2 regions of the Proteus sp. Marseille-Q3619 genome follow, and region 2 is predicted to be linked to the other one. Evidence: predicted binding sites of a transcription regulator. Region 2 holds the regulator's gene; the other holds the start of a gene.
The links. Region 2 encodes ArgR, which controls arginine synthesis, uptake and breakdown. Its sites were predicted from a motif close to ANTGAATAAAAATACANT; they were not measured.

Region 1: a site for ArgR is predicted at 2,774-2,791, ahead of argC (N-acetyl-gamma-glutamyl-phosphate reductase). Genes of this name have one in related genera too.

What each region holds. Positions count from the first base shown of each region.
Region 1 is NZ_CBDIMP010000001.1:2,332,587-2,339,418, forward strand. Features, by position in the region: gene poxB (ubiquinone-dependent pyruvate dehydrogenase) at 1-1,501, shown strand, start outside; gene argE (acetylornithine deacetylase) at 1,564-2,727, opposite strand; gene argC (N-acetyl-gamma-glutamyl-phosphate reductase) at 2,828-3,832, shown strand; gene argB (acetylglutamate kinase) at 3,853-4,626, shown strand; gene ACWPWK_RS10635 (argininosuccinate synthase) at 4,702-5,910, shown strand; gene argH (argininosuccinate lyase) at 6,004-6,832, shown strand, end outside.
Region 2 is NZ_CBDIMP010000001.1:2,493,333-2,500,164, reverse strand. Features, by position in the region: gene ispB (octaprenyl diphosphate synthase) at 1-534, shown strand, start outside; gene ACWPWK_RS11520 (DNA-binding protein) at 584-1,000, opposite strand; gene ACWPWK_RS11515 (DNA-binding protein) at 1,083-1,433, opposite strand; gene ACWPWK_RS11510 (helix-turn-helix domain-containing protein) at 1,620-1,886, shown strand; gene mdh (malate dehydrogenase) at 1,989-2,927, opposite strand; gene argR (transcriptional regulator ArgR) at 3,375-3,845, shown strand; gene mpl (UDP-N-acetylmuramate:L-alanyl-gamma-D-glutamyl-meso-diaminopimelate ligase) at 3,904-5,283, opposite strand; gene fbp (class 1 fructose-bisphosphatase) at 5,448-6,455, shown strand; gene ppa (inorganic diphosphatase) at 6,655-6,832, shown strand, end outside.

The DNA.
Region 1 (6,832 bases), 160 kb from region 2:
TGGACCAGGAAATTTACATCTTATCAATGGGCTTTTTGATTGCCATCGTAATCATGTTCCAGTGTTAGCCATTGCTGCGCATATTCCTTCTGCTGAAATTGGTAGTAATTACTTTCAAGAAACACATCCTCAAGAACTTTTTCGCGAATGTAGCCATTATTGTGAATTAGTCTCAAACCCAGAGCAGATCCCTCAAGTGCTTGCTATTGCAATGCGAACCGCTATTTTGAAAAAAGGAGTCGCTGTTGTTGTTTTACCGGGAGATGTTGCACTAAAACCAGCCCCAGAAGATGCGCATGAAAACTGGTATCCGTTGCAATCTCCACTCATCATGCCAAATCGTTTCGAAATCGAAAAATTATCCGATGCGCTAAATAATGCAAAAAATATCACTTTAATGTGCGGTGCTGGATGTGCTCAGGCTCGCGACGAAGTGATTAAACTGGCTCAAACATTAAAAGCCCCTGTTGTACACGCATTGCGAGGGAAAGAGTACATTGAGTGGAAAAATCCCTATAGTGTAGGAATGACAGGATTAATTGGTTTTTCATCGGGTTATCATGCGATGGAAAATGCTGATACGTTAGTGTTATTAGGTACGCAATTCCCTTATCGTGCATTTTATCCATCAAAAGCCAATATTATTCAAATTGATATTAATCCAAGTAGCCTTGGTTCGCATTGCCATGTCGATATGGCGATGATTGGCGATATTAAAGCCACACTCAATGCGATACAGCCTCGTTTAAAAGAGAAAACAGATACCACTCATCTTGATGCTTCACTGAAACATTATGCTAAAGCACGAGAAGATCTGGATGCACTTGCACAACCGAGTGAACGTGAGCTTATTCATCCACAATATTTGGCTCGTCGATTAAGTGAACTGGCAAATGATGATGCTATTTTTACTTGTGACGTAGGGACACCAACAGTATGGGCAGCACGTTATGTGGGCATGAATGGAAAACGTCGTTTACTGGGCTCGTTTAATCACGGCTCTATGGCAAATGCGATGGCTCAAGCCATTGGTGCACAGGCGTTAGATAGAAAGCGTCAAGTTGTGGCAATGTGTGGTGATGGTGGATTTACCATGCTAATGGGTGATTTTATCTCATTAGCTCAAATGAATTTACCCGTCAAAGTGATTATTTTTAATAACAGTGTATTAGGCTTTGTCGCGATGGAAATGAAAGCGGGTGGTTATTTAACCGATGGTACGGATTTACATAATCCAGATTTCGCGGCTATTGCTAATGCATCTGGTATCAAAGGCATTCGAGTAGAAAAAGGTGAAGATCTGGATAATGCACTTAAAGAAGCCTTTGAACATGATGGCCCTGTGATTGTGGATGTGGTAACTGCCAAACAAGAGCTTTCAATGCCTCCTGAAGTGAAGTTTGAACAAGCAAAAGGGTTTAGCCTGTATATGATGAAAGCGATTATTAATGGTCGAGGAGATGAGATTGTTCAACTTGCCAAGACTAATTGGTTACGCTAGTTATTAAGTCAGATTGAAGATAAATAACCCTATCAAAATAAATCGATAGGGTTATTTTATTATTATTGGGCTTTCTCTGTTAAACAGAAGTTTTCAATTAATTGCCCCATTAATTCACGAGTCGGCTCAATAAATGCCATATCAATAAATTCATCAGGTTGATGTGCTTGCTCAATAGAACCTGGGCCTAAAACCAAGGTAGGGCAGAGATCTTGAATAAACGGCGCTTCGGTACAGTAATTCACAGTTTGCGCTTTCTCACCCAATAGTTTTTCGATCACGGCAACCATTTTATGATCGGTTGGGCACTCATAACCCGGAATAGGATCGTGTAATGCCTCAACACTTAAACGACCCGGCCAACGTGCTTTGACTGGCGCTAATGTTTCGTGAAGTAAATCATCCAAGTCTTGCAGTGTTAATCCCGGTAATGGGCGAATATCCATATGTAATTCACAGCAAGCACAAATTCTATTTGCTGCATCACCGCCATTAATATAACCAAAGTTCATTGTTGGATAAGGGATAACAAACGCAGGGTTGTTATAGCGAGTTTTTAACGTATCGCGCAGTGTACTAAGGTGAGTAATAGACTCATGCATCAGTTCTATCGCGTTCACTCCTTTTTCTGGATCACTAGAATGCCCTGATTGCCCAGTAATGCGTATTGCATTTGATAAATGCCCTTTATGAGCACGAATAGGCTTTAACGATGTAGGTTCGCCAATAATGGCAAAATCAGGGCGGATTGCTGTATTAGCGGCAAAATAACGCGCCCCTGCCATAGAGGTTTCTTCATCAGCGGTAGCAAGTATATAAAGTGGATGCGTTAGTGTTTTAGTATCCACGTCACGTAATGCGTCAAGAATAAAGGCAAAAAAGCCTTTCATATCCGCTGTACCTAAACCGTATAACTTATTTTCTTTTTCTGTCAGCGTAAAAGGATCTTGCGTCCAACGGCCTTCATCAAACGGCACAGTGTCAGTATGACCACAGAGTAATAATCCGCCTTTCCCCGCCCCTAATGTTGCGAGAAGGTTAAATTTGCCTCGCGTTTCGGGTACAGGTTGAATTTCAATTGAAAAACCTAATGTTTTCAACCAATTAGCAAGCAGGTTAATCAATGCTTCGTTGCTTTGATCGTTTTTAGCGTCTGTTGCACTGATAGAGGGAGTTGCAATTAATTGACGATAAATCTCAATAAATGTAGGTAATTTAATATTCACTGTTGACAGCCTTTCTTCATAATAGTATCAATATTCATGCACTTTTTTTGAATAAAAATACATTAATCGGTTTGTGTTCATAGTACAAGGTAAGAATGACATGTTAAATACTCTGATTGTAGGAGCAAGTGGTTACACTGGCGCTGAATTAGCCGCCTATCTTCAGCAGCATCCTCATGTGAATTTGAGCAGACTGATGGTATCAGCTCAAAGCGCAGATGCAGGAAAGTGCTTTTCCGAACTTCATCCACAATATCGTGGTTTAGTAGATCTCCCACTAGAGCCGATGGTTGATGTGGCTAAAGCTGTTGAAAATATTGATATCGTTTTTTTAGCAACAGCACATGAAGTCAGCCATGACATTGCCCCTATTTTTCTAGAGCAAGGTTGCGTGGTGTTCGACTTATCTGGCGCCTATCGAGTACAAAACAAGCATTTTTATCAACAATACTATGGATTCGAGCATAAGAATACTGATTGGTTATCACAGGCAGTTTATGGGTTAGCTGAATGGAATGCCGACATTATTAGTCAGGCTCAATTAATTGCAGTGCCGGGTTGTTATCCAACAGTGTCTCAGTTGTCTCTAAAACCGCTTGTGGAAGCGGGACTTTTAGATACAGCACAGTGGCCAGTGATTAATGCCACCAGCGGTGTGAGTGGTGCTGGTAGAAAAGCCTCTTTAACCAGTAGCTTTTGCGAAGTGAGCTTGCAACCTTATGGCGTGTTTACGCATCGCCATCAACCTGAAATTGCAACACATCTGGGTATTGATGTCATTTTTACACCTCATCTGGGTAATTTTGCCAGAGGGATCTTAGCCACTATCACCTGTAAGTTAAAAGTGGGTGTGACACAAGAGGATGTAAGAGAAGTCTTTGAAGATGCTTATCAAGATAAACCATTAGTGCGTGTTTATGAAAAAGGGTTACCTGCATTAAAAGCCGTTGTAGGAACTGCATTCTGTGATATCGGATTTGCTCAACAAGGTGAACATCTGATTGTGGTCGGTGTTGAAGATAACTTGTTGAAAGGGGCTGCTGCACAAGCGGTGCAATGTATGAACATTCGGTTTGGTTTCGCTGAAACCGAATCACTTATTTAAATAATGAGTAGGGAAGTTTCATGGAACCATTAATTATCAAACTGGGTGGTGTGCTCCTTGATAGTGAAGAAGCGTTAACGCGGTTTTTCACTGCATTACAACAGTATCGTTCAACACATTCTCGCCCCTTAGTCATCGTACATGGTGGTGGCTGTTTGGTGGATGAATTGATGGGTAAATTGCAATTGCCTGTGGTGAAAAAGCAGGGGCTTCGTGTCACACCGGCTGATCAGATAGACATCATCACAGGAGCACTTGCCGGAAGTGCCAATAAAACCTTGCTATCGTGGGCAACTAAGTTTGGGCTTAATGGTGTGGGGCTTTCTTTGGGTGATGGACAATTAGCTAAAGTCACTCAAATCAATGAAGAGCTAGGTCATGTAGGAAATGCAAATCCCGGCTCTCCTGATTTACTCAATTTATTATTGGGTGCCAGCTATCTACCTATTATCAGTTCTATCGGTATGACTGAAAAAGGTGAACTGATGAATGTGAATGCTGATCAAGCGGCAACCGCTATCGCTGAAACGTTAGGTGCTGATTTAGTGTTGCTTTCAGACGTCAGTGGCATTTTAGATGGTAAAGGCCAGAAGATAGCTGAGATGTCAGCAGAAAAAGCACAGACATTAATCGATCAAGGCATTATCACTGACGGCATGATAGTGAAAGTAAACGCGGCATTGGAAGCGGCTAAAACGTTAGGACGACCAGTTGAAATTGCAAGTTGGCGCCATGCTGAAAAACTAACGGCTCTGTTTAATGGTGTTGCAGTCGGAACCCGTATTTTAGCTTAAAAATCTTTCTAGAAACCTTATCGCTATTTGATAGTTGGCAGAATTTAAACAAATTAGGAATTGAAGGTTATCACTATGACTAAAGGTATAAAAAAAATCGTACTGGCGTACTCTGGCGGATTGGATACTTCGGCAATCATTCCTTGGCTAAAAGAACATTATGATAACTGTGAAGTTATCGCTTTTGTCGCGGATGTGGGTCAAAGCCGTGATGATTTAGTGGGTGTGGAACAAAAGGCCTTAGCATCAGGTGCTTCTGAGTGTCATATCGTCGATTTACGCGAAGAGTTTATCAAAGACTATGTTTACCCAGTATTAAAAACAGGCGCGTTATATGAAGGTAGCTACTTATTAGGTACTTCAATGGCACGTCCTGTTATCGCTAAAGCGCAAGTTGAACTAGCCTTAAAACTCGGTGCCGATGCAGTTGCTCATGGTGCAACAGGTAAAGGTAACGATCAGGTTCGTTTCGAAAGTACTTATGCGGCACTTGCTCCACAACTTAAAGTGGTCGCGCCTTGGAGAGAGTGGGATTTACGTTCTCGTGAAGCGCTACTGGATTATCTGAAAGTTCGTAATATCCCAACCACAGCAACGCTTGAGAAAATTTATAGCCGTGACGAAAACGCATGGCATATCTCAACAGAAGGTGGTGTATTAGAAAGCCCGTGGAATGCCTCAAACGAAGATTGTTGGGCATGGACGGTTGATCCGAAGAAAGCACCAGAAACACCAGAACTCGTTACTGTCACCGTAAAAGCGGGGGAGGTCATTGCTGTAAACGGTAAAACACAATCACCTTTTGAATGTTTAGATACCTTAAATGCATTAGGCGTTAAACATGGTATCGGTCGTATTGATATTGTTGAAAACCGTTTAGTGGGAATGAAATCTCGTGGCTGCTATGAAACTCCGGGGGGCACTATCATGATGGCGGCTCTGCGTGGTGTTGAGCAACTTGTACTCGATAGAGATGCTTTTAAATGGCGTCAACAGCTAGGCTTAGAGATGTCTTATGTGGCTTATGACGGTCGTTGGTTCACGCCAATTCGCGCTTCACTGCAAGCGGCGGCAGAGTCATTGGCAAAAGATGTGAATGGTGAAGTGGTATTAGAGCTGTATAAAGGTCATGTTAATGCTATTCAGAAGAAATCAGATAACAGTCTGTATTCTGAAGAGTTTGCAACCTTTGGTGAAGATGAAGTTTACGATCACAGCCATGCTGAAGGGTTTATCCGTTTATATTCTTTACCATCACGTATCCGTGCATTGAGTAAGAAATAAGGTTAAACAATAGAGTGATGCTATATATCTATATAAGTATATAAGGCATCACTCTCACTCTTTTATTACACAGAATAAATACAGGAAGCGATTATGGCACTCTGGGGTGGACGTTTTAGTCAGGAAGCTGATCAACGGTTTAAACAATTCAATGATTCACTGCGGTTTGATTTTCGACTGGCACAACAGGATATCTTTGGCTCAGTAGCTTGGTCTAAAGCGTTAGTCACAGTTGGCGTATTGTCGCAAGATGAACAAGCTCAACTTGAGCAAGCTTTAAATGAATTATCAGAAGAAGTAACAGCAAACCCGCAGTCTATTTTGCAGAGTGATGCAGAAGATATTCATAGCTGGGTTGAAAGTAAGCTTATTGCCAAAGTGGGTGATTTAGGTAAAAAATTACACACAGGTCGTAGCCGTAATGATCAGGTCGCAACAGACTTAAAATTATGGTGTAAAGAAGAAGTTATTCATCTACGCCAAGCCATTGTTGAGCTACAAAAAGCCTTAGTTATCACCGCAGAACAAAATCAAAATGCGGTGATGCCAGGTTACACCCATTTACAGCGTGCTCAGCCTGTGACTTTTGCACATTGGTGTTTAGCATACAATGAAATGCTAGCCAGAGATGAAAGCCGTTTAGCTGATGCGTTGAAGCGTTTAGATGTCAGCCCATTAGGATGTGGCGCGCTGGCAGGTACGGCTTATGATATCGATCGTGAACAATTAGCTGGATGGCTGGGTTTTGCGAGTGCAACCAACAATAGTTTAGACAGTGTCTCCGATCGTGATCATGTCTTAGAGCTATTATCTTCTGCGGCCATTGGTATGGTGCATTTATCGCGTTTTGCAGAAGATCTTATTTTCTTTAATAGTGGTGAAGCGGGTTTTATTGAATTATCAGACAAGGTAACTTCTGGCT
Region 2 (6,832 bases):
GTTTTACAATTAATGAATTGTAACGATCCCGACATTTCTGAAGATGACTATATGCAAGTTATCTACAGCAAAACAGCTCGTCTCTTTGAAGCTGCTTCTCATGCATCAGCGATCCTTTCAGGTGCGACGCCTGAGCAAGAAAAAGCATTCCAAGATTATGGTCGTTATCTTGGGACTGCTTTCCAGCTCATTGACGATTTACTTGATTATGATGCAGATAACAACCAGTTAGGTAAAAACACTGGTGATGATCTTGATGAAGGTAAACCAACGTTGCCATTACTTCATGCTATGCATAACGGCAATGAAGAAGAATCCCAATTAATTCGCCAAGCCATTGAACAAGGTAATGGCCGCCATTTATTGGATACTGTTTTAAATACTATGAAACAGTGTGGCTCTTTGGAATATACCCGCCAAAAAGCAGAAGAAGAAGCAGACAAAGCGATTGAAGCTTTATCAATTATACCTGACTCACCGTATAAAGATGCGCTTATTGGGCTTGCTCACGTCGCTGTACAACGTCAATCATAACTTTGATATATAATCCCTATTAGTTATGTAAAGAAGCCCGCTAGAGCAACTACGTCGACTCTGGTGGGCTTTTTAATTTATTGAGAACTTCTTCGTTTTCTCGTTCAATAGCATCTTGATTATCTGCATCAATATAACTAATGAGCTTTGCTAATCCTTCACGGAGCACAAATTTTACAATTTTCTCTCGTTCTGATTTAGTCAGTTGATAATAGGCTTCAACCCAAATCAAAAAGGCATCCTGACGTTTCGATAAATACTCAGCCGGAGGTTCATGTGCAGCGAGCACACTGATCACCTCATCAGGCAGACTTTTTACAGAATACTCAACAGCTTTTCCCTGCACGCCACGTTTACGACGGTTTTCCCATCCTTCACGACGCGCCATCAAGTTAACTCCCTGCGGTGAGTTAGGTAACCCCGCAAGCCCCACTAATTCTTTCGCTGTATACCATTCTTTTTTCATGATCTCATCTCACATTCAACTAAGAGGTTAGTCAGATAGATATCTGTTGCGGATAACGCAATAATAGATTCTTTAAAATCGCTTAATCATTGACGACTTTTTCTAAAAAACTTCTAATACCATCCCGCAATATCAGCTCTGTTAAGGTTTTTTGTTCACCATCATTTAGTTGTTGGAATGCTTTCACCCAGATAACGAGTGGCTCCTCTTTTTTATTTAATTTGTAATGTGCTAATGGCTCATAAAGTTCTAGAGCAATTAAAGTTTCTTCTGGTAAACAAGAATAATGATATTCAACACCATTACCTTGCTTATTTTTTACATTCTGTTTTTGCCAAGATTCGCGTCTTGCTTTTGAATTTATACCTTGTGGTGATTTAGGTAATCCACCTATACCCGTCAATTCCTTTGCCGTATACCACTCTTTTTTCATTATGTTTCTCTAAAATTGTTATCAACTTCAAAAAAGAAATTATTAAGAAAAAAATCAGAAATCTTTTTAGAAAAATAATGTTATTTTATTTTCTAAATAATCAGTTTAAATGCTTTAGGACATTTCTAATAAACTGTTATTTATACCACTAACACAGCAATTAATTTTATAGAAAAAGGATTAAAAATGATTTCAAGGAAATCTGATTGGCATCCTGCCGATATTATTGCCGCACTTAGAAAACGAGGAACAACACTTGCTGCCATCTCTCGCCAAGCAGGGTTAAGCTCTTCAACACTCGCTAATGCGCTATCACGCCCTTGGCCTAAAGGAGAAAAAATCATTGCTGATTATCTTGGTGTCTCCCCCTCTGAAATTTGGCCTAGTCGTTATTTTCATCCTGAAACAGGAGAATTACTTGAGCGAAAGATTCGTACCAAAACTAATAATTAACTAATAATTACAGACATTATAATTAATAAAAAAAACCGCTGATATAGTATCAGCGGTTTTTATTTAAATTTGCATTATTTTTATAGCAAAAAAAGTATTTCTTTATTTATTAATAAATTCTTCACCAAGAATTATATCTTTTTTCAATACATCTAACATGCCATTAAGAGATTGCTTTTCAAAATCACTTAATTTACCAATAGATAAATATTCCTCTACACCGTTTTTACCTAAAAGAATAGGTTGTGCAAAGAAACGGGCATATTCTCCGTCACCTTCTGTATAGGTACATTCAATAACATTTTTCTCGCCATTTAGAGCGCGAATTAATGAAAGACCAAAACGAGCCGCTGCTTGGCCCATTGATAATGTAGCTGATCCGCCACCGGCTTTTGCTTCTACTACCTCAGTACCTGCATTTTGAATGCGTTTAGTCAGTGCAGCAATTTCATCATCAGTAAATGAAACGCCATCAACTTGGGATAATAGAGGAAGGATAGTCACACCAGAGTGTCCGCCGATTACAGGAACATTGGTTTTTTGTGGATCTTTACCTTTTAGTTCAGCGACAAAGGTATTGGCGCGAATAATGTCGAGTGTAGTAATTCCGAAGAGACGTTTTTTATCATAAACGCCTGCTTTTTTGAGTACTTCAGCGGCAATAGCAACCGTTGTATTCACTGGATTAGTAATGATACCGATAAGTGCTTTAGGGCAGTTTTGTGCAACCTTTTCAATTAAGTTACGCACAATACCCGCGTTAACATTGAAAAGATCTGAACGATCCATGCCTGGCTTACGGGCAACACCCGCAGAAATCAGAACAACATCAGTGCCTTTTAGTGCAGGGGAAGGATCTTCACCCGCAAAACCTTTTACAGTAACTTGAGTCGGGATATGGCTTAAGTCAGCTGCGACACCCGGCGTGACGGGAGCGATATCATATAAAGAGAGTTCACTACCAGCAGGAAGCTGGTTTTTAAGAAGAAGTGCCAGTGCCTGACCAATACCACCTGCTGCACCGAGAACTGCTACTTTCATTCTGATACTCCTTAGTTTACAAGATAGTGGAACGCCTTAGAGATATTCACTATTACGCAATTCACCTTGTAAAAAACAATTATTTAACAGCAATATTGCATAATAAGGCATTTACAGTGAAAAATAATACTTTGGTTATTCTAAACAAATTGCTTATCTGTTAATGAGATAGTGGACACTCTTTTGATAAATAATTTCAATAAACATGACAAAGTGTTAAGTACACCATCATCCTTATGATAATCATTTAAGCTTATCATTTATTTAACAAATGTTTTACTTTCCTTAAATTATCACATTCACACGCCGTAAATAAATTTTTTTTGCAGTACATTCTACTTTACAATTTTGAGGAGGCTATCACGCGCCTTTCTTCGTCTTTTGTTGCATAAAAATTCACTTCTCTGCATAATGCACAGGTTATTGATAACTCACTAAAGGTGAACTATGCGCGTTCCTTCTAAGCAAGAAGACTTGGTTAAAGCGTTTAAAGCCCTGCTGAAAGAAGAAAAATTCAGTTCACAAGGCGAGATTGTGGCTGCATTACAAGAGGCTGGATTTGATAATATTAATCAGTCCAAAATCTCTCGTATGCTAACAAAATTTGGTGCAGTAAGAACCCGTAACGCCAAAATGGAAATGGTTTATTGTCTTCCTACTGAGCTTGGCGTACCAACAGCAAGCAGCCCACTAAAAAATCTGGTACTCGATATCGATCATAACCATTCTGTTGTGGTGATAAGAACAAGTCCGGGTGCGGCACAACTTATTGCACGTTTATTAGATTCATTAGGCAAAGCAGAAGGGATCCTTGGCAGTATTGCGGGTGATGACACCATTTTTTCAACACCAGCACCAGGATTTTCCACAGAAGAATTACGAGACGCTATTCTGAATCTTTTTGATCAGGAATTATAATTAGCCTTTCTACAGCTTCAAAAAATAAGCCACTGAATTTTCAGTGGCTTATTTATTTTTAATACTGGCTATCAAGATCTTTAGGCTGTGCTAATTTTGCGAGCAGTTTTTCGTGAATACCACCAAAACCGCCATTACTCATAATCAAAATATGATCGCCCGCTTGAGCTTCTTTCGCAATCATATCGACTAATGTATCAAGATCCGTACTCCAACGAGCAGGTTGTACACAATGCTCTGCAATGTCACTCACTAACCACTGAATATTAGGTGGCTGGAATAAAAAGACTTCATCAGCACGACCTAATGCAGGTGCGATATCATCCTTGCTAATTCCCATTTTCATGGTATTTGAACGAGGCTCTAACACCGCAATAATACGAGCAGTTCCACCGACTTTACTGCGTAACGCTTCAAGCGTTGCCAGAATCGCTGTGGGATGATGTGCAAAGTCATCATAAACACTTATTTGGTTAACCTCACCACGTAGCTCTAAGCGACGACGCGCATTAATAAACTTATCTAACGCTTCACAAGCATCAGCAGGTAAAACACCAACATGATGCGCTGCAACAATCGCCATTAAGCCATTTTGCATGTTATGTTCACCAGAAAGTCCCCAACACACTTCACCAACTCGCTCACCTTTGTGAAATACCTCAAAATGACTACTGTCATTACTGAGTTTTTTAGCTTGCCAATCTCCTGTTTCACCTGTGAATTCTTGTTCACTCCAGCATCCCATACCAATGGTCTGTTTTAGATTCATATCGCTATCAGGCATGATGATTTTTCCTGTGCCTGGGACGATACGAACTAAATGATGGAATTGTTTTTGAATTGCCGCCAAATCATCAAAAATATCGGCATGATCGAATTCAAGATTATTTAAAATCAGTGTGCGTGGAGAATAATGAACAAATTTAGAGCGTTTATCAAAGAAAGCACTATCATATTCATCAGCTTCAATCACAAAGAAAGGGCTTTCGCCTAACTGTGCAGATACTTGGAAATTACCCGGTACACCACCAATTAAAAAACCAGGTTTATAACCACAGTCTTCTAAAACCCAAGCCAGCATACCTGCTGTTGTGGTTTTACCGTGGGTTCCAGCAACGGCTAACACCCAACGTTCAGGTAAAATATAATCATGTAACCACTGAGGGCCTGAGGTATAAGGTAAACCTTTTTCAAGTACAGCTTCAACACAAGGATTTCCTCGTGTCATCGCATTACCAATAATCACCATGTCAGGGGCAGGTTCTAATTGTTTTGGGTCATATCCCTCAATCAGTTCGATTCCCTGATTTTCTAATAAAGTACTCATGGGTGGATAGACATTAGCATCTGAGCCTGTGACTTTATGTCCCTTCGCTCTAGCTAAAATGGCAAGACTTCCCATAAAGGTGCCACAAATACCAAGAATATGAATGTGCATGAATTTCTGTCCAATAGCATGAAGTTGGTCACTATTCTAACGATCAAAAAGCAGATAAGGAACGGATTAACCTTTGAATCGTGCGATTCTTTGGCTAAACTTGCCACCACCAAGGAGATTTTCCTCCTTTTTTACTTTACCCACTCACATTCAGGACCTGCGTCATGAAAACATTAGGCGAATTTATCGTCGAGAAACAACAAGATTTTCCCCATGCAACTGGCGAACTTACTGCATTACTTTCGGCGATTAAGCTTGGGGCTAAAATTATCCACCGTGATATTAACAAAGCAGGGTTAGTCGATATTCTTGGTACTAACGGTGTTTCTAATGTTCAAGGTGAAGCCCAGATGAAACTGGATCTTTACGCGAATGAGAAACTAAAAGCTGCATTAAAAGCGCGTGGTGAAGTTGCGGGTATCGGATCAGAAGAAGAAGATGATATTGTTATCTTTGAAGGTGATCGTGCTGAAAATGCTAAGTATGTTGTACTAATGGATCCTTTAGACGGTTCGTCGAATATTGATGTAAACGTTTCCGTCGGAACAATTTTCTCTATTTACCACCGTATTACGCCTATTGGCCAATCTGTCACTTTAGATGACTTCTTACAACCAGGTCATCGCCAAGTAGCCGCGGGCTATGTCGTTTATGGCTCATCAACCATGTTAGTTTATACAACAGGTTGTGGTGTTCATGCCTTTACTTACGATCCATCTTTAGGTGTATTCTGTTTATCTCATGAAAGCGTACATTTCCCACCAACAGGAAACATGTACTCAATCAACGAAGGTAACTACATCAAATTCCCATTAGGTGTAAAAAAATACATTAAGTATTGCCAAGAACAAGACGCAGCAACAAATCGCCCTTATACCACACGTTATATTGGCTCTTTAGTTGCTGATTTCCACCGCAACTTACTGAAGGGCGGTATTTATATTTACCCAAGTACTGCAAGCCACCCTACTGGTAAATTACGTTTACTCTATGAATGCAATCCAATGGCGTTCTTAGCCGAACAAGCTGGCGGTAAAGCAAGCAACGGTAAAGAGCGTATTCTTGATATCGAACCAAAAGAACTTCACCAACGTATGCCTTTCTTTGTAGGGACTAAATCGATGGTTGAACAAGCTGAAAGCTTTATGGCGCAATATCCAGACGAAGAATAATCCATTCGTTTAGCACTAACATAGATAAACCGGACTTCTTATTCGTCCGGTTTTTTCATCTTTGAAAATAGCTCTTCCTTTTATTTGCTGCTTATTTTTACGTCAGAACGCAACATGTTCGGCAAAAAACGGGTATTGTTAAAAACTTTTCGCTATACTAAAGCCCACGTAAAATTAATTTTTTTATAGGAAATTTTTTATGAGCCTGAATCATGTTCCTGCTGGTAAAGAACTACCAGAAGATATCTATGTTGTTATTGAAATCCCAGCAAACGCTGATCCTATCAAATACGAAGTTGATAAAGAAAGTGGCGCACTGTTCGTTGACCGTTTTATGTCAACTGCAATGTTCTACCCATGCAACTACGGTTACATCA